Regions from separate parts of the Blautia difficilis genome, predicted to be linked through region 2. Evidence: riboswitches for the same ligand, from Rfam matches in the RefSeq annotation. Region 2 holds a riboswitch; each other region holds the start of a gene.
What was found. Region 2 has a riboswitch for cobalamin ahead of H8Z82_RS10150 (ABC transporter substrate-binding protein). Riboswitches for the same ligand answer to the same signal wherever they lie in the genome.

Region 1: it holds a riboswitch for cobalamin, as region 2 does, so the genes downstream of both, H8Z82_RS07065 (cysteine-rich small domain-containing protein) here and H8Z82_RS10150 (ABC transporter substrate-binding protein) in region 2, are expected to answer to the same signal.
Region 3: it holds a riboswitch for cobalamin, as region 2 does, so the genes downstream of both, H8Z82_RS14505 (hypothetical protein) here and H8Z82_RS10150 (ABC transporter substrate-binding protein) in region 2, are expected to answer to the same signal.
Region 4: it holds a riboswitch for cobalamin, as region 2 does, so the genes downstream of both, H8Z82_RS14525 (leucine-rich repeat domain-containing protein) here and H8Z82_RS10150 (ABC transporter substrate-binding protein) in region 2, are expected to answer to the same signal.

The regions. Positions count from the first base shown of each region.
Region 1 covers NZ_JACOQG010000008.1:82,317-87,400, forward strand. Annotated here, with positions in the region: gene H8Z82_RS07055 (glycyl radical protein) at 1-296, opposite strand, end outside; gene H8Z82_RS07060 (phosphatase) at 603-1,325, shown strand; gene H8Z82_RS07065 (cysteine-rich small domain-containing protein) at 1,446-1,739, opposite strand; cobalamin riboswitch at 2,019-2,210, opposite strand; gene H8Z82_RS07070 (C40 family peptidase) at 2,423-3,838, opposite strand; gene H8Z82_RS07075 (N-acetylmuramoyl-L-alanine amidase family protein) at 4,059-5,084, opposite strand, start outside.
Region 2 covers NZ_JACOQG010000015.1:16,411-21,494, reverse strand. Annotated here, with positions in the region: gene H8Z82_RS10160 (ABC transporter ATP-binding protein) at 1-213, opposite strand, end outside; gene H8Z82_RS10155 (FecCD family ABC transporter permease) at 210-1,295, opposite strand; gene H8Z82_RS10150 (ABC transporter substrate-binding protein) at 1,297-2,289, opposite strand; cobalamin riboswitch at 2,408-2,604, opposite strand; gene H8Z82_RS17145 (restriction endonuclease) at 3,027-3,311, opposite strand; partial or broken gene H8Z82_RS10145 (IS1634 family transposase) at 3,286-3,683, shown strand; gene H8Z82_RS10140 (aspartate kinase) at 4,059-5,084, opposite strand, start outside.
Region 3 covers NZ_JACOQG010000032.1:76-4,110, forward strand. Annotated here, with positions in the region: partial or broken gene H8Z82_RS14500 (hypothetical protein) at 1-876, opposite strand, end outside; gene H8Z82_RS14505 (hypothetical protein) at 990-1,727, opposite strand; cobalamin riboswitch at 1,885-2,073, opposite strand; gene H8Z82_RS14510 (hypothetical protein) at 2,470-2,664, opposite strand; gene H8Z82_RS14515 (IS200/IS605 family accessory protein TnpB-related protein) at 2,948-4,035, opposite strand, start outside.
Region 4 covers NZ_JACOQG010000032.1:4,271-9,354, reverse strand. Annotated here, with positions in the region: gene H8Z82_RS14540 (alanine/glycine:cation symporter family protein) at 1-982, shown strand, start outside; gene H8Z82_RS14535 (adenosylcobinamide amidohydrolase) at 1,324-2,439, opposite strand; gene H8Z82_RS14530 (leucine-rich repeat protein) at 2,484-2,765, opposite strand; gene H8Z82_RS14525 (leucine-rich repeat domain-containing protein) at 2,743-3,303, opposite strand; cobalamin riboswitch at 3,507-3,709, opposite strand; gene tnpA (IS200/IS605 family transposase) at 4,542-4,973, shown strand; gene H8Z82_RS14515 (IS200/IS605 family accessory protein TnpB-related protein) at 5,004-5,084, shown strand, end outside.

The DNA of each region.
Region 1 (5,084 bases), on a different contig from region 2:
TCAGCCTCCAGCCATTCATAGGAAAATTCCGGGAAGGTCTGACATCCTCTGGGAGCAATAGTACTGCTTCCTACAATCAATTCATTATCGCGGATGATAATCGGAATATGATGCAGAATATGCGCAAATGCTTTGGCCCTGCGGGTAATGATCGGTTCACCTTCCGTCTCCTTATAAGATTCCGTCAGAAGCTTCGCTCTGGAAGATTCGATCACCGGCATGTGCTCATAAAGGGCATCTACCAGCTTCTGGATTCTCGGAGATTTGGGAATATCTGATGTTTGAAATTTTTCCATATTTCTCCTTTCTCATGAAAGAGGAGTTTTTCATCTTCGCATTGCCATTCCCAACGCTCAGACAAATTTCTTTCTCTTTTTCATGTACTCATGTAAAGTCATTATACCTCATTCGCCTCATAAGGTCAACAAAAAACAACATATTTCAAACTGTTTATATGTTGTTTTTTGTTTGAATTGTTTGTGAAATTTAGTTGTTTTTATTTTGAACCCCAATTGACAATCTTTCTTCTTTCTGTCATAATTGTTATATATATTTTTTCAGAATATCTCTGCAAAACAGTCATTAATTTTATTTAAAAGGGGATGATCCTTACGTATCTTGCAGATATCCATACACATTCCATTGCAAGCGGACACGGTACTTCCTGCACAATTTCCGATATGGCAAAAGAAGCCGGACGCAAAGGCATGAAGCTTCTGGGCATTACGGATCACGGTCCCGGCACGCTTGCTTCCGGCACATCTTCTTATTTCCGCGGGCTGCCATTCTGCCCCAGAAAGCGTTTTGGTGTAGAAGTACTTTATGGCGTAGAACTCAATATTCTGGACATTCAGGGACATGTAGATCTAAGTGATGAGCTGTTGTCTAATCTGGACTACGCTATCATAAGTATGCATAGCCAGAACTACAGATCCGGAACTGTCAAAGAGAATACTCTTGCATACCAGAATGCAATGAAGTATCCTGCCGTAAAGGTTCTGGGCCATTGTGATAACCCGGCTTTTCCGGTGGATTACGATACACTGGCTTATACAGCCAGCAGAGAAAATGTAATTTTTGAAATCAACGAAGTCTCACTGACTCCCGGCGGATACCGCGGTGACACCAGGGCAAATAACGCAGAAATCCTTCGTTGCTGCCTTAAATATCGGCTTCCCATTGTTTTATCCAGCGACAGCCATGGAAAAGAGCATGTAGGAGATTTTACCTATGCAGCAGAGTTTGTTCATCAGACTGGTTTTCCCGAATCATTGATTCTGAACAATCAGATTCCCAGACTGAAGGTTTTTCTTCAAACCCGTTAGTTGTTTCCAATATGTGTTCATGCCATTTCTTATGCAGACATATAAAAAAAGATCATCAACAGATATTTCTCATATAAATATCCATTGATGATCTTTTTTATCTTCACCGGTCAACCATCCTTACTGCTGATCTGCGCGCATTTTCTTCATCAGTTCAGCCAGTTCCTGATATTTCCCGGTCACATATCCATAGTTCTTTCTCTTATGAGGAAGCTGACAGTTGGTACAGTCCTTCAATCCACTGTCTGTATATCGAAAATTCCCACCGCATTGATCCCCCAGTGCATATAAAGGGCAATAACAAAACAAACAGTTAAAATCCTCAGGATCTGCTCCCTTATGGCAGGGAAAAAACTCACATTTTTTATGACTAAAAAAAGAATACTCTTTATCTTCCCAATATGGTTTTTCCATATCTCATTTCCTTCTTCCAAACAAGCAGATAACAGATCAATCTATCATTTTCTCCATAATAAAGAGGGAGCGATGCTACTCCGGGGTAGAAGATTAATCCGTTCATGAGTGCGCGGAGGGAACGAATATTTCCGAAGTAGTATCGCCTGCCATTTAATCATGTATAATTCATAAAGAACAGGCGCATTCCATAAAAAAATGTCTGCCTTCGAAAAAAAGCAGACAACGCTCCGAAGCTGCGGATTCAACGGAGTTGGTTGTTACACTTTACACGGAAGTTTAACCTCGCCATACTAAGCAGGTTTCCTGGCTCCAGGCTCATCGCTCCTCTCTCCTTCTCATGCTATGGCACAATGGATCTGCGAGATTTGCTCCTCTGTTACAGTGACCGGATCGCTCAGGTTTCTCACCTGATTCCCTCTCTCTGTACCGTATAATAACAGTATCAGCACTTAATATGTTCTATATGGAATTATACTGACCTTATAATAGCATCACTGTTAGAGAATGTCAACTATTTATCAAAGTTTTTCAGAAACTTTTTAATCGAATCAAGCAAGTAGCGAAGCGGATTGCGAATATCCGCTTGACTTTTTTTCAAACAAAAACCAGGTAACAGCACATATGGATGTCACCTGGCCTTTTCTCATTATTTTTTTTGATCGGATATAATCTTTTGCAGATTATACAAGTCTTCTTACTGATACAATTGTTCTATATGCAGCATTGTCGCTGATCTTAATACCATCTACAGAGTTGGATGCATGTACAATACGTCCATTTCCCATATAAATTGCCACATGGCCGCCATAGCAGATCAGATCACCCGGCTGCGCATTTGCATAAGATACTTCTGTTCCACAGTTCTGCTGTTCATAAGAAGTTCTCGGAAGACTTACTCCAAAGTTGGCATATACACTCTGTACAAATCCAGAACAGTCTGCACCACTTGTAAGACTTGTTCCTCCCCATACATATGGATTTCCCACAAACTGTGTAGCATAATCCACTACAGAAGAGCCTGAACCTGAACCAGAAGAAGAATTGTCAGAATCAGAAGACTGTTCTTCTTCATAATCTTCCTTTGATACTGTATTGTCAGAATCAATAACATTGCCATACTCATCATATTCCACATCCTCACCGGACTGTGCATTATCAATGACATTGCCATCTTCATCATATTCTACATCATCTGATTCCTCATAGGTATCTTCGTCTGTATCCTCATCTGTATTTTCAACCGGATTTCCATCCTCATCATACTCTACATCTTCTGAGTTTGCTGCTTCCTCTGCTGCAGCAGCTTCTTCTGCCGCCTGTCTTGCAGCTTCTTCCTCTGCCTGACGTCTGGCCTCTTCCTCTGCCGCAATACGCTCTGCTTCCAGCTGCTGGATCTCTGCAGTCTGCTCTGCCAGAAGATTTGCATATTCTGTTGCCTGCTGCTGTGCATATGCGATTTCATTTTCATAATCAGCAGACTCAGATTTTTTCTGATCAATCTGGCACTGAAGAGTATAAGACTGCTCTTCATAAGAAGATTTCATTTCTTCCAGCTCTGCCTTATCAGACTCATACTGTGTTTTTAAATTATTTACTTCATCAATGGTCTTCACATATTTGTCCAGATTTTTTCTGTCCTGCTCATACATCTGCTGGGTATTCTCAGCTCGTGTAAGAAGATCACTGAGATCTTCGGAATTCAACATCATCTGGAACCATGCAGAATCACCGCCCTGCTCATACAGACACTGGATACGCTTCTTCATACTCTCGTACTGCTTATCTCTGGCCTTCTGCGCTTTTGCAAGATCCTGCTTTGTTCTGATGATATCAACCTCTTTATTGCTGATATCATTCTTAAGAGTATCGATGGAAACCATAACACTAACAAGATTGGAATCCAACTCTGAAATTTCACTCTCAAGCTGTGCCTTTGCATTTGCCAGTTCATCCATGCGGGAATATGTGGCATCAAGCTGCTGGCTTGTAATCGCCTGTTCTTCTCTTAAATCATCTTCTCTGGAAGCGCTTACGCTTACGGCCTGTGATGCAGTCATAAGCAGTGCTAATGTAAGACATACAATTTTTTTCTTCATGGTCTCTCGTCCTCGTAACCTTTTATTTCTTTTTATGTAATAGTTTCGTAATATTTGTTTTAAGTCTTATTCATATTAACACATCGTTTCCATGAATGCAAGGTTTTTTTATAAATTATTTTAAATTTCCGTAACATTTAGTAATGTTTACGCAAAAAAGCAGCCGTCCCAAAGGACAAGCTGCTTCTCTTATTTCATATTGTATCTATCTCTGAATTTCTTAGCTAAAAAGATCTGCCAGGATCTGATCTGCAGTCTTGTTCAGATATCCATCCGGATCAGAAAGTGTATTTCTGTTCCATCTGAAATAGTTTCCGTTACGGCTGTAGTTACCGCTGGATGTATGATATGCAGAACCATATTTTGCATATCCCGGATATCTGGACATATATTTCTGTGCCAGTGCAATTGCCTGAGTTCCATATGTTCCATTCGGTGTAGGAGTTCCTGCAATCTGTACACCTGCATTTGGTGTGGAATGAACAATTACAAGACTCTTATCACTGCACTGTCCCAGAACAATCCATACATGGCCTTCATTATAACCAATATCACCAGGTTTGAAAGTCCAGTCAGATTTTGACAGGTCAGACTGTGTAAGAATGCTTCCCCAGCCTCTTGCCTTATAGGTAGATCCAACTTCGCCGGAAACAACTGTATATCCGCTTCCAACTCCTGACTTCGTCTGCATCACCTGATATGCAGCCCAGCCAACAAAACCGGAACAGTCAAAACCTTTTGCTCTGTTTTCAGTACTCAGGTCTCTGTAATTATTATAATTATAATCTGCAGTCTGACTGTTATAGAAAGCAGTCATGGTAGGACTAAGTCCCTTACGGGTAGAATCATTCCATCCACCGCCCCATACATAAAGGGCTTTTCCTACCGGAAGCAATGCTCCCGCAAGATAATTCTTAATCGTCTTACTTCCGTTTGATTCCGGAGTAATCAGCAAAATACCGTTGGAATCAAAAGTATATTTCTTACCGTCAATGGTAGTCTGGCCTGTTGCCATTTCACCGGTCTTGGTATCAAAATAATATTTATTATAATTAATGGTCTTCCAGCCGGTAGCCATCTTACCGCTTCCTGTGCTGAAATAATAGTTCTTACCATCAATCTTCTGGAAGCCCTTTGCCATGATACCATCATCTTCTTCGAAGAATCTGGCCTCACCTTTTGTATTTTTTGCCCATCCTGTCAGCATGTAACAGGCACTTGTAAAATATCTGGTGTTCTTTTTGCT
Region 2 (5,084 bases):
TACCTTATATTCGTTCAGCGGTTTTCCATCCAGCATGATCACACCGGTATCTGGCTTCAGTACACGGTAAATACATTTCAGCAATGTACTTTTTCCACTTCCGTTTGGTCCTATAATTCCTACAAATTCCTTTTCCTTTATGGCTGCGTCAATTCCCTTAAGAATCTCATTTCCGCCAAGCTCCACATGGATATCAGAAGCTGTCAGTTTCATGATTTCTCACCTCCGAATCCATAAGATCTGCGTACCAGCAGATAAATAAAGCAAGGTGCTCCGATCATGGATACCAGGATTCCGATTGGGACTTCACTCTTGGGAATAATGATCCTGGAAGCAACATCTGCCCAGATCAGGAAAATGGAACCGCTAAGTGCTGACAGTGGAAGCATTTTCTTGTGATCGGTTCCAAAGAACATTCGTACCACATGAGGAATAATGAGTCCTACAAATCCAATGATACCTGCGGAATATACCACAAAACCGATCAACAGTGCTGTCACTACAAGATACACCTGACGATATCTGTGCAGGTCAGTTCCTAATGTGATGGATACCTCATCTCCAAGCAGCATCATATTGAGAATACGGCTCTGGGTGCAGAAAAACAGGGTTGCTATAAAAACGCAGGGAATAATCACAGCCAGATTTTCCCATTTCGCACCTGCCAAACTTCCCATCAGCCAGAAAGTAACTGTCTGGATTCCATCTCTGTCGCCCGCAATATAGACAACAAAGTTTGAAAATGCACTGCACACACTTCCAAGTGCTGTACCTGCAAGCAGAAGTCGGACTGAATTTGCCCGGCCTCCTATATTTGCAGTGATCTGTACCAGTACAGAAATAAGGAAGGCTCCGATAAATGCGCAGATTCCAATAGAGTTGGAGCCAAATACGGCTCCAACTCCAAGAAAGATTGCCACTGTTGCACCAAGAGATGCACCAGAGGAAATACCCAGAATATACGGATCTGCAATCGGATTTTTCACAATGGCCTGCATTACCACACCTGCAACTGCCAGACCCATGCCAACGGCTGTTGCAAGAAGAATACGGGGAAGGCGGATAAACCACACAATATCAGACATGGCTCCTACACCATAAACCTCCGGATCCCCGATTCCAAACACTTTATACAAAATTACACTATACACATCTTTCACAGAAAGATCTACAGAACCAATGGTAACTGCAGTCAGAATGGATATCACCAGAAGCACAGTCAGTAATATCACCGCCAGCACATAGATCGGCTTTCCATGAAAAATTCCATTTTTAAAATCCGGTTTTCTTTTCATTTTATTCGTACAGATCCGGATATAATGCTTTTGCAAATGTCATAATTCCGTCATAGGTTCTGACACCGCTGCAGTATACTTCATTCAAGTTTACAGAGAATACTTTGTTGTTCTTAACTGCTGAAAGGCTCGCATATGCAGGGTTATCTGTAATATCAGCGATTGCCTCATCAGATGTCATAAATCCATCATAGTTGATCATGAATAATACGTCCGGATCAGCTGCGATCAGATCCTCTGCACCAACGTTTTCAGAGTTCTCTGCACCAAGCTTCAGCTCTGCACCAAGTGTCTCCGGAATATTTCCGCCAAGTGTCTCTGTTCCATATACACGGAAGGAATCTCCCTCATCCTCAAGAACTGCTACGGATAACGGGTCTGTTCCTTCTACATGCTCTTTTACTTTATCAATCTCACCCTTCATCTGATCAACGATTTCCTCTGCCTTGTCTTCGCAATCAAAGATCTTGCCAATGTTCAGGATATCCTCATATTCGTCTTCAATTGTACGTGGGAACTCAGAAGCCGGTCCCTTTGCAGCACTGTTCAGGGACATGTATGTATTTACATCTCTCTCCTGCCAGAAACTTACATCAGAAAGCCAGTCATCATCGAAAGAAGAATACCATGCCGCAATAAAATCAGGCTCCATTGCAACAACTTCCTCTTTGGATGGCTTGGTATCCATATACTGAATCTTGTCAAATTCATCTTTTAAATCCTCACGCACATCACCGTCCAGACCGCAAGCAGCTACGATCTTATCACCGAGACCAAGTGCCAGAAGCTCTTCGATATTGGAGTTTGCATATGCAAATACTTTCTCCGGAGCTTTCTCAAAAGTCATTTCAACCGGTTCGTTCTCATAATTGTAGGTTGTGATTGTTACGGGATAATGGCTGTCTCCATCCTCCGCAAATACAGTTGTTCCCATTCCCAGGCTGAGAATTCCTGCCAGACATAACATTCCTGCTGCTGTTTTCATGTTTTTCATGCTTTTTCTCCTTATTTTTTCTTTTGTTTTTTTGCTTTTAAAAGAAAAAAGTCCGCTTCCATGAAAAAGCGGGCATCACAAAAAAACATGATACGAAAGACAGCACTTTACACGGAAGTTTCTTTCTATGAACCAAGCAGGTTTCCTGGCTTACAGCTTAAATCCCCATTCCCTTCTCACATAAAAATGCAATGGATATGAATGTGGCATAACTGAATACAGTGACCGGATCGTTCAGGATTCTCACCTGATTCCCTCTTCTGAAAATAGTGTAAATTTTATATATTTTTCAGCACTTGGCACATTTATTCTTTTAACTATAAATGAGCAAATTTGAGAAACTGCACAATTAAATCTTCAGTATGCGGACAGTAAAAAAGAATAAAGTAGTTTAATGTTCGCGTAATGTGTACAACCAGCTACAAATTTTGTGCAATTTTCGGTATTTGCTCATTTATAGCTTTTAAGCAAAATTATTATAACTTACGCTTTAACCAAAGTAAAGAATTTTCTTTAACAATATTTTTGATAATCTTACTTTTTTGTATTTGCTGGAATTCCCAGAGGTTGACCGCCCCTGCCGGGGGGGGGGATAAAGTTCGCGCACCACTCATATAGCATGTCTTGCAATCCATAAGACATTGAATTACATTCGTGCTATTCACAGAGAGATACAAAAGATGACATACACAGCACTCTTTCCTATGATTGTTGAGGAAATATTATCCCTTAACGCCTTATCTCATCACCATATCAAAAAGACTCTGATAACTATCCACAACATCAAAAACAACGCTGTCACTACTGATAGCCTTAAAGTGTTCCCGTGCGCAGTGTATCTTAGATTCCTCAATCGAACGCAGCTGCATAGAGGACATAGAGCCCTTGGTTTCAGCTGCAAAATAAATATGCTTTACCTTTCCCTTATAGAAAGCAATTGCCCAGTCAGGATTATAATTTCCTACCGGTGTCGAAATATAGAATCCATTCAGCAGTACAGATCTTTTGGATGATGATGTCAATGATATTTTAAAAGTAAGCGAAGGCAGATTGAAGAATGTTTTCGTATTATGAAAACTGATTTTTCTGCAAGACCAGTTTATTTACAGGATGATAACAGGATTAAAGCTCATCTTCTAATCTGTTTTCTCTCATTAACAATCTACCGTTATCTTGAGAAAAAGTTAAATTTGCAATATACCTGTGAAGAATTATTGGACTCTCTAAAGGCAATGAATTTTGCAGAAATACAGGAACAGGGATTCATCCCGCTGTATAAACGCGAAAAGATTACGAATGCTCTTCATGAAAGCTGTGGTTTTAGGACAGACTATCAATTTATAACAAAGAGCAAAATGAAAACAATACAGAAAAAAAGTAAAGGGAAGGAATAAATTATTATACTTCAAAACAACGGCAAAAATCGCTGAACCCCAGTAAAATCAATGGATACAGCGATTTTTTCTTCTAATAACTGTCAAAGGCAGGATCATGTAAAAACTCCTGAATTCAAGAAAGAATCCTGCTTGCAGGATTCTCCGCCTACAACAGGTCGCTTCAGCGACATAATCCCGCTCCGTCGCAGTGCGATCCTGCCCGGAGGGCTTTTTTATGTTATAGGAACATTACGGAGTAATTTCCTATAATATAAAAAGCCGCCAGAAATCTCTATGCTGATTTCTGACGGTCCATTATTTTGTTTATCCTATAATTGGTAAACATCATATCCACAAATTGCTCCGCTGTGAAGGAGCTCCTGCAATTCTCAATTAGATCTGGGTAATTACAAAGATATCATAAATTGCCTTTACCGCAGTTTCAAAATCTCTGTTCTCCACACCGATAATGATATTCAGCTCACTGGAACCCTGATCGATCATCTTCACATTTACATTTGCATGAGCAAGTGCTGAGAAGATTCTTCCTGCTGTACCTCTGGTGGATTTCATACCACGTCCTACAACAGCGATCAGTGCAAGGTCAGATTCCATTTCTACGAAATCCGGCTGTACTGCGCGATGGATTCCTGCGATTACCTGCTGTTCCTTTTCTTCGAATTCATCCTGATGTACATATACAGTCATTGTATCGATTCCTGATGGAACATGCTCAAAGCTGATTCCCTGATCTTCGAATACCTGAAGTACCTTACGTCCGAAACCAACCTCACTGTTCATCATGGATTTTTCAATATTGATAGAGCAGAATCCCTTTTTACCTGCAATACCTGTGATTGTAAATTTCGGTTTCTTGCATGTACTCTCAACAATAAAAGTACCCTTGTCTTCCGGTCTGTTTGTGTTTTTGATATTGATCGGAATTCCTTCTTTACGAACCGGGAAGATTGCATCTTCATGAAGAACAGTTGCACCCATATAAGAAAGCTCTCTGAGTTCTCTGTAGGTAATGCTCTCGATCACTTCCGGATTTTTAACAATACGTGGGTCTGTTACCAGGAAACCGGAAACATCTGTCCAGTTTTCATAGAGGTCTGCCTTAATAGCCTTTGCCACAAGGGAACCAGTCACATCAGAACCGCCTCTGGAGAAAGTTTTAACTTTTCCATCTTCACCAGCGCCATAAAATCCAGGGATAACGGCATGTTCACATTTTGCCAGCTTTTTGGACAGAAGTCTGTCTGTCTTCTCGGCATCCAGATTTCCGTTCTTATCAAAGCGGATCACATCTGCTGCATCAACAAATTCATAACCCAGATATGCTGCCATCACCTTACCATTAAGAAATTCTCCTCTTGATGCTGCATAATCTGTGCCTGCCTGTGCTTTGAAATCAGC
Region 3 (4,035 bases), on a different contig from region 2:
TTCAGACATGATTTTAATGTCTGGCATATTTTCTTTATCATAATAACAATTGGTTGCACTTGCTGACGTACTAAAAAAACTTTTTCGTGTAAATGAAACACATAGATATCCCCATGTATTATCTTTTATTTTGGGTTCTAGTTCATCTGCTAATGACTTTATTGCTTCCGAATACTGTCCATATCCTATACAATTTTGGTAAGTTATTCCAGTATTAATTGTTCCTAATTGACAAAATTCAAATGATAAATCATTATCAACAATATCGTCAGCTATTTCTTCGATTGTTTTTTCACTCTGCAAATCGTAAGTTATTGCTATGGAAGAATCCATTAAAGTTCCGTTTCCCTCGATTGCACCTATATAAACATCTGTATCTTCATCGTCATAAATACAAGTTACGTTTCCTTTAATTGTTATTCCTTTTGCAATTCCATCACATCGCGAAAAGACAGTTTGAAATTCATCTGTTTCGCTATTATATGCATATGATTCATCAATTTGTACATTTATATTTTCTACAATTCCATTGTCATTTATACGAAAAGGAAATACAGCAATGTTTTCTTTTGCTTCTTTTGAAGCATATGTAATGGTGTGTCCTTTTCCGTTCAATATGCCGCCAAAACTAGATGTTGCTTCTGGAACATCTGAAATGTCAATGTCATTACATAGTATAACCGTTTTATTATTATAATTTTGTATATTTTCGATAAAATTATAATAATCTTGTTCTGTATTAATACAGTATTTCCCTGTTGAATCTTGTGATAATATATCTGAATTAGCTTTTACAAGATAGGCATTACTAAATAATAGAAAAGCTGAGAATATTAACTGATATAAGATTTTTTTTTCTTTTTTCTTTTTCTTCATATCTATTTACACCCTAAAATTAAAATAATATGAAAAAGAACTAATGCTTTATAAAGTGAAACTTTATAAAGCATTAGTATCTTCATCTTTTTTATTTGCTATTAAAATTTACTTTATTTCCAACCCGGAACCTGAATCCACTGATCTCCCTGCTGAACATAACTGGAAAATCCAAGATCTAATCCCATCATCATAGAAAAATCTAAGCATACAGTGTGTTCTTTAGTGTCGGAAAGTACAGTATCAACACCTAAGTTATCTGTATTACCATCAATAATAGTCATCCAACCTGAATAATTATTATAGTCTTTTTCAGAAAGCCAATCTGTTTTATGAACTGTATTATTCCAGGTTGAATTTTTTGTAACCTTCATGCTTTCTGTTTCTGTTGTATTAAGATCTGATAATTTGAAATATTTTTCTCTTCCGTTAGCAAGAGAGTTTGCTGTTTTATTTGCTGTACCATCATCTGCAAATACTTTCCCTAAATCGCTATTAGCATGATTTTCCATTTTAACAGCTGGAATATAATTTCCATACTGACTATCATACCAACTTAAAACTCCTTGATAATGATAAGTTTTACCATTTAAAGTCTCTTTTGTTTCAGTATCAGATCCCGAAACTGCTTTCAGAACATCTAGTGCAGTAACAGAACCATTGGAATTTGTTACTGTAACAACTTTTTCTGGCACAATGTCTGGTGACGCACTTTTTTTTCCTGTTAAACCAGTTGTCTTTATAGACACTTTTGCAGTTACTGTATCTGCCATAGCCGGTACTGCTGTGCTTCCTACCATTGTTGTTGCCATTAAGAATGCAATCACGCTTTTTCTTACTTTCATGTTCATTTCGTTTCCTCCTTACCTTAAATTATAAATGTATTATTTTTTTGCAGGTTATCCTGCAAAATATATCATTTCGCAGCCTTTTCAGACCACGTTTGATACCTGTTTTCCATAAAAAAGGGTACAAAAAATAAACCTCCGTTATGCCTACAGATGTTTGTTTTTTTCTTTTACTAAAGTCCGTCTCCTGACTTAAAGTTCCAACCTACTTGCTGCCCTTCTCGGAAAGGATCTTTCCAATGGTTTCGCAGTGTTCGTCCTTATTACAGTGGGGATAAACCGTACCGGTATCTCACCGGATTTCCGAAAACTAAAGGGATAAAAAGCGACTTCCGATATTCAGTTATCAAAGTGCAAAAAAAATCCCCACCATACTGGCAGGGAATATAATGTACAGATTGAACTTTCACTCATATCCTTCGCATTATAGTATTCCCTTTGAATACCATTACAAGAATACAGTGAACTGCAGACTAAATATACTGCAAGGGAACGGAACCCTGTTTGGGATTCTCACCCAACGATTCTTCAATCATTACCGTAGTAATGAGCTGTACATGTGCGCTAAACGCTATTCGTTTTTTACGAAACCATCTTAACATTTTGTCCATAATTTGTCAATATCCCGATTACAAATAATTACTTCCCTTATTATCCCCGGAATACGTCTGAGAAAACACTCTTTTACAGAATCTCCACAATGCGGAATATACAAATCAAAGGAATGATCTTCCACACCTCGGTTCTAAAGTCCATACTCATCATAATACTGCCTGCGCTTTTTAGCATCTGTCACTACGATCTGAATCTCATCATTTCTCTTATCAAGAATAAGTTTATTAATCAAAACACTAAGGCGTTCTTCTCCTCTGACTTCGCCAATTGCTTTTCCTTCCGCTCTTAACCTTTCCGATTCCAGTTCCAAAACTTTTCCACCCATAGCATCACCTATCCCTTTCTGGATCTTCTCTTCATCCTGGAAGATATAGTCCGAGATTTTTACAATCAGTTTTATCAGATCCGTATATAATTCCGACCTTCCAGATCCTGTCAGTTCCTTGTGAACCTCACATGACTGAAGTCACATGCTTCCAGACGCTTTAGGCGTCCGACTGAATATCGGCGGATACGCCTGTAACTTAGGTACGCAGTTATGCGCATTTCCCATGCCAGATATGGCAGGTTCCCACATTACAGGTAGTCCACTGTATATCTGCCTGTATCTATGCTGCTTTTAAGAGTTCCATTTCTGAATGGAGTTTCCTCAGATCTGCATAGACGCATGAGGTTCTACGCTTTACAGGAGGGACTTTTGCCTCCAGTAAAGACCTTTCCGTTGCCGGAAGGGATTTTAAAAGTTCCCTTATAAAATATCTCGCCCCGATATTATACGATGCCGACAGGTCACAGTTATATCTTTTTCCTGTCTGGAATACACAAAGACTGTGATTTTTCGGGTCACGGGACACACTTCCGGAGCCATCGTATGCAAGCCTGCTCGTATTCCATGCGCAGACTCTGGATACCCGCATTCCTTTTCTGTGTGCCTGATGCTCACAGCGTTTCTGGATATCCCGTTTTCTCCACAGATGCAGTTTCTGTTTTTTCTTTCCGGATATCTTTCCCTGCATTTCCAGATACTCGAATACGATCACATCTGCATGGTTCTCTTCTGCATTTTTTACGATCGCACCTGCAATTTTTCTTCCCAGCTCTATGTTCAGGCGTTTCGTATATGCCCATCTTCCCCGTGACTGCGCAGAGCTGTGTTCCCTCTGGAATCTTCGGATTCGGCCCAGTGTGCGGTACATCCGGTCTTTTTCACTGGGATGATTGATAAATTTTCTCCCCAGGACAGTTCCGTCTGCCCGCATAATGGTACAGACCGCATCGGTATTGATTCCCAAGTCCACACTACAGATGATCTGTTCTTTTACCGGTGTCTTCGTAAGTGTCACTTCTTCCGTATAAGAAAAACGCAGGAAATATTTATGGTGCCTTTTCTCCAGTGTCGGGGCTGATGCCTTTTTCCCCGACCAGTTCCTGCGCAGATATTCCATATCTGTGTGATTTAAACGCACACAAAACCATTTCCAGTCATGACCATCATACAGTTTCAGGTATGCTTCGTCTTTTCCTTCTTTTTCCTCTCTGTACATGACATCACGATAAAAAACAGGCATGGCATGATTCTCATACGCCAGTCTGGGTTTCCCTGCTTTTTCTCCTGACTTTTCCCACAGATCCATCCGTGTTTCGTAAGAAGATACACTTCCCAATGCATGCTGGATTGCGGCTCGCCTCAGGTAGG
Region 4 (5,084 bases), on a different contig from region 2:
CGGACCTATGTATTATATTAAGAATGGTCTGGGAAAGAATTGGAGGTTTCTTGCAGTTCTTTATTCTGCATTCGGTGTACTGACTGTATTTGGAACAGGTAATGCTACTCAGGTAAATACCATTACAACAGCAATTGATACAGCTCTTATTAACTTTAATGTGATCTCAGAGTCTTCTACAGGCAGACTGAATCTGATCCTTGGAATTGTGATCACGCTGTTGGTTGGTATGGTACTGCTGGGCGGTATTAAGCGAATCGGAAGTGTTTCTGAGAAGCTAGTGCCCTTTATGGCATTGTTTTATATTGTACTTGCATTGGGCGTTGTGATCTTAAATATCGGAAGAGTTCCGGCAGTTTTCCATGATATTGTTTATGGAGCCTTTAATCCGTCAGCAGTGACAGGCGGTGTGATCGGAAGCTTTTTCCTCAGTATGAAAAAGGGTGTTTCCAGAGGTATTTTCTCCAATGAAGCCGGACTTGGTACAGGGTCTATCGCTCATGCCTGTGCAGATACAAGCAAGCCTGTAAAACAGGGTATGTTTGGTATCTTTGAGGTATTTGCAGATACGATCGTGATCTGTACTCTGACAGCACTTGTGATCCTTGTAAGCGGCGTGCCGGTAAATTACGGTGCAGCGGCAGGTGCAGAACTTACAATTTCCGGATTTACTTCTACATACGGAGGCTGGGTTTCCATCTTTACGGCAGTTGCCATGTGCTGCTTTGCATTCTCAACGATTATCGGATGGGGACTTTACGGAGCACGTTGTATTGAATTTTTATTCTCTGCAAAAGTTATCCGCCCATTTATGATCGCCTATTCATTAGTGGCAATCATTGGTGCAACTGTAGATCTGGGACTTCTCTGGAGTATTGCTGAGACATTCAACGGTCTCATGGCAATCCCCAACTTAATTGGTGTATTCCTGCTTTCAGGAACCGCCATTACACTTACAAAAGAGTATTTCGCACAGAAATGATAAAAACAGTCTGGAGAGTTTTCTTCAGGCTGTTTATTAGTTTACCTGATGCTTGATGTTAGGTTATTGTTCAGACCCTTGCATAGGGCATTAGTAAAAATGACGAATTTTAAATTTTTTTATTGATGTTATGTACTGTTTTTTATCCGTCATTTTTACTTTATCCACAACCACCCGGATTCGCCTTTTTGCGGCTTTTCCCTTATAATGTGTATATAGGTTTCAACGATTTCAGGAGGGAAGTGAGTGGACATTGAACTTATTCTATTCACTTCCCTTTTGTATTTCATCAGGAGAAAGCAGGCATAGAATATTTTTACCATAAAAATGTGATGATCCAACTATGATCTGACAGAAAAATAACAGATTAAAATATAAATCAGCTGTTCTTTAAGTGAAAATGTTTTCAGTACTTCGTTCTTCCATACATCTTCAGGATAAACATCGCCCAGATAAGTATCCCGTCCACAGTACAGTCCATAAAGAAGCAGCCTTTTTCCCTCTCGGACAGCCTCCGGTTCCATGATTAGTCCCCAGCGAAGCTGATCCATCAGATGAAGATAAAGAGACACACATAAAACCAGATTGCTGTTTCTGTTTCGCGATAGAAGTATTTCTTCCAGCTCAGAAGCTTTCTTAAAACTAATATTGTATGCATGAAAAAGAATCTCATGCTCTATATAAAAATCCCACAGAGTTCCCGGGGTGATTCCATATCTGCCAGTACGAACAAGAACCTGAAACTGTCTCGGACCACAGGCAGCTGTCTGTTTCATCAGGGCATGTTTTACTGCCATACGGACTGCCCTGCCAATCAGCTCTCCAAGCTTGGAATGTCCGGAGGCATCGGTAAGTGTCAGCTCACCCTCCATAGCCGAGGCAATCACCATTCCGTCAGTACCAGAACCTGTCGCGATTTCTTCTGAATAACAGCTTCCAAGTAAGAGATGTGAAACGGCCGCTGCTTTTGCCTCCGAAGCAATCATCATTGAGCGGACCATGGCTGCCTCTGTAACATTCTGATTGATATAGATAAAAACATTGATCGTACCGGGTGGCAGCATCTCGTAAGCGCCGTTTCTTTCATAGTAAGAAGAAGGATCTCCCGGACACATTCCGTTTGAATCAATTCCCCCTGTAACAGCAGCAGTCACGGATAACTCCTGATAACAGATTTTCTCAACAGCACACAGTTCAGTCCATGCCGCTGTGCTGAGTGCGGTTGCTGTCTGCGGATCAATTCCCAGCTCTTTTGTATGAATGTTCAGGTCTTCCTCATAGGTGTTTCCAAGCATTTCACATTCATAGGCACCATTCATGCAGTTGATATTTAAAGCATGCGTGAGATGAGCAGTGATCCCGCCATTAAGAGGACTGGTGCTAAGAACCCTTGTTTTTCCCGGAAAAGAAAAAACAGTACATCCCTTCTTTTGAAAATAAGTAAAAGTATCATTCATAAACATTCCTCTTTTTTGTCTGTTCAATACAGATTTTGTTGTTATTAGGAAAAGTATTCTACTTTGAATCCTGACTGCTGGCAGTATCTGTCTACTTTAGAACCTTTATAACAGCGGATCGTAGCCGCTTTGTTGATGATCCATTCCCCGATAAATTCAGGATCATGGCGAATCTCCAGATACTGCAGGCGGTTACATCCATGAAAGATCCATTTTCCAAGGTATCTGACATTGGGCGGAATCACCACAGAGGTCAGATTACAGCACTTAAAAAAAGCACTCTCATCAAGGACTTCCAGCGAATCAGGCAGCTGCAGCGAATCCATTCCGCAGAAATAGAAAGCCTGCTTTCCGATAACCCTTAAATCCCCCCCCCGGAAAAGAAATACAACTCAGTTTCTTACATTTATAAAAAGCCCTGTCATCGATTTCTTCCAGAGAGGCAGGGAAAACAACTTCCGTAAGAGTAGCGCATTCTGAAAAGGCATTCGGACCGATAAATGTCAGTTTGCTGTTCGGGGCGAACTCCAGACTGTTCAGTTTTCGGCCATTGTTAAATGCATTTTTTGGAATACTGGTAAGGCTGGCGGGAATTTTGACTTTTTTCAGAGAAATGCAGTCTGAAAATACCCCTATGCCAAGTTTTTGCAGATGTTCAGGAAGCTCTATTCTGCTTAACCGGGAACATCCCTGAAAGGCTTTGTTTCCAATCTGTTCCATTTCATAGGGAAATACCACAGAACGAATATCAGGTCTGTTAAAAAAGGTTTCTGCTGAGATAGAGCGGCAGTTTTGTGGAAGTTCCATATTCTTCTCAATATACTGTCCGCAGTTACGACGCGTAAGTGTCAGAGAATTTGACATAAAAAAATACTCCTTTGCTGATAGACAATGTTGTTTTCTCTGCATGGGAGTAGTATGGACTATGATAAAAATAACAAGGTACCAATAACTGCCGGTGTTCTATATTCCTTAAAAGGAACAGAGAAAACATATGTAAGGATGATACTTCTGTAAAAAAGAGAACACTAAAGAAGATCACCCTTCCATTTCCTATTGCGTGTAGTTAATGGCGGCAGTTTATAGCAGGTATTCTGACTCACGCAGTAACGCCATGTCTCTCCTTCTCGCATAACGATGCAATGGATATGAGATATGGCTGCACGTATACAGCAGCACGACTGTTCAGGATTCTGACCTGATTCCCTCTTAGCTGAAAGTCCGACATTTCTATACCGTGACTGACAGAACTAAAAACCGGTAATTGTCAATGAATGTTCGATTAAATCGTATTATACACTTTTTTGGAGAAAAGACAACAAATTTTTTGAGGGGGAGACAAAATCAGGGAGGGGACGCGCAGGGAAAGCGTTTCTTTTCTGTGCGGTTTCGGCATCTAAGAGCTTCTAAGGCGAAAAAAATCTGCTAAAAGCATGAGCCGTCTTGTCAAACTCGCTCCGCTGCAGGCTCCGCTCAGACACGTGAGGCAGCCGGCTCATAACGCAGATTTTTTTTACCTAAGAATCTCTAAGATGCCTGCAAATGCACAGAAAAGAAACACTTTTCCTGCGCTGGTTACTGGATGTGTGGGAATTTGATTTTACAGGTAATGTTTTTTGTTTTGGAACAGTAATTGAACAGTAACGTGTGAAATAGTACTTGTTTTTTTGAACAGCATATTTTAAACTATAGACTATAGTGAAAATCTTATATCACCCGTGCCAGGTCTGGCGGTTCATAACGGATTTCTCTGGCGTTCGCCGACATTTTCACAAAGATAATTTAAATTTTATAATGGTAAAGCAAACATTCCTGAATATTATAACATTCTGCCCGTTGGCTTTGCCTGAACGGGAGGTGGGAATAAAACAGTTCATGGTTGATTAAGGGTTGTTTTGGAGGTTCTCAAAGCTCTGGGAAAATGTTATAATAAGGAGGAATTAAATGAACAATACGATTTTTGATGATGTGTTCCGCACAATGGTTGAATAACTGCGCGTCGCATTCTCGTTACTTTCAGTGATGAGTTAGACGCGCAAATTTTTTTACTAAACAACAGAACAAATGTTTACATAAACCAATACATATGGTATAATATTTATATGGAAAAAGATATATTTAATATAGATAAAAACAAACTTTCATATGGTAGGGGATATGTCTATTCCTTGCAGTATCATCTTGTCTGGTGTACAAAATACAGAAAAAAGGTTTTAAAAAACGGAATCGATACAGAATGCAAAGAAATGTTACAGAATCTTGCAGAAGAATATAAATTTCAGATTCTGGCAATGGAGGTGATGCCGGATCATATCCATCTGCTTGTGGACTGTAAACCTCAGTTTTATATTTCAGATATGATCAAGATCATGAAAGGAAATCTTGCACGCCAGATGTTTCTTGCGTATCCGGAGTTAAAAAAGGAACTGTGGGGTGGGCATCTGTGGAATCCGTCTTACTGTGCCATAACGGTCAGTGACAGGAGCAGAGACCAGGTGCTTGCCTACATCGAAGGACAAAAGGAAAAAGCCTGACAGAAGAAATGATTTGTTGGAGGAAAAGAGATGCAGACCGTATCCAGCTATGGCGTAGAATTACGAAAACAGAATATCCCAGTCCGCCAGACACTGGAAATCTACCGGTCT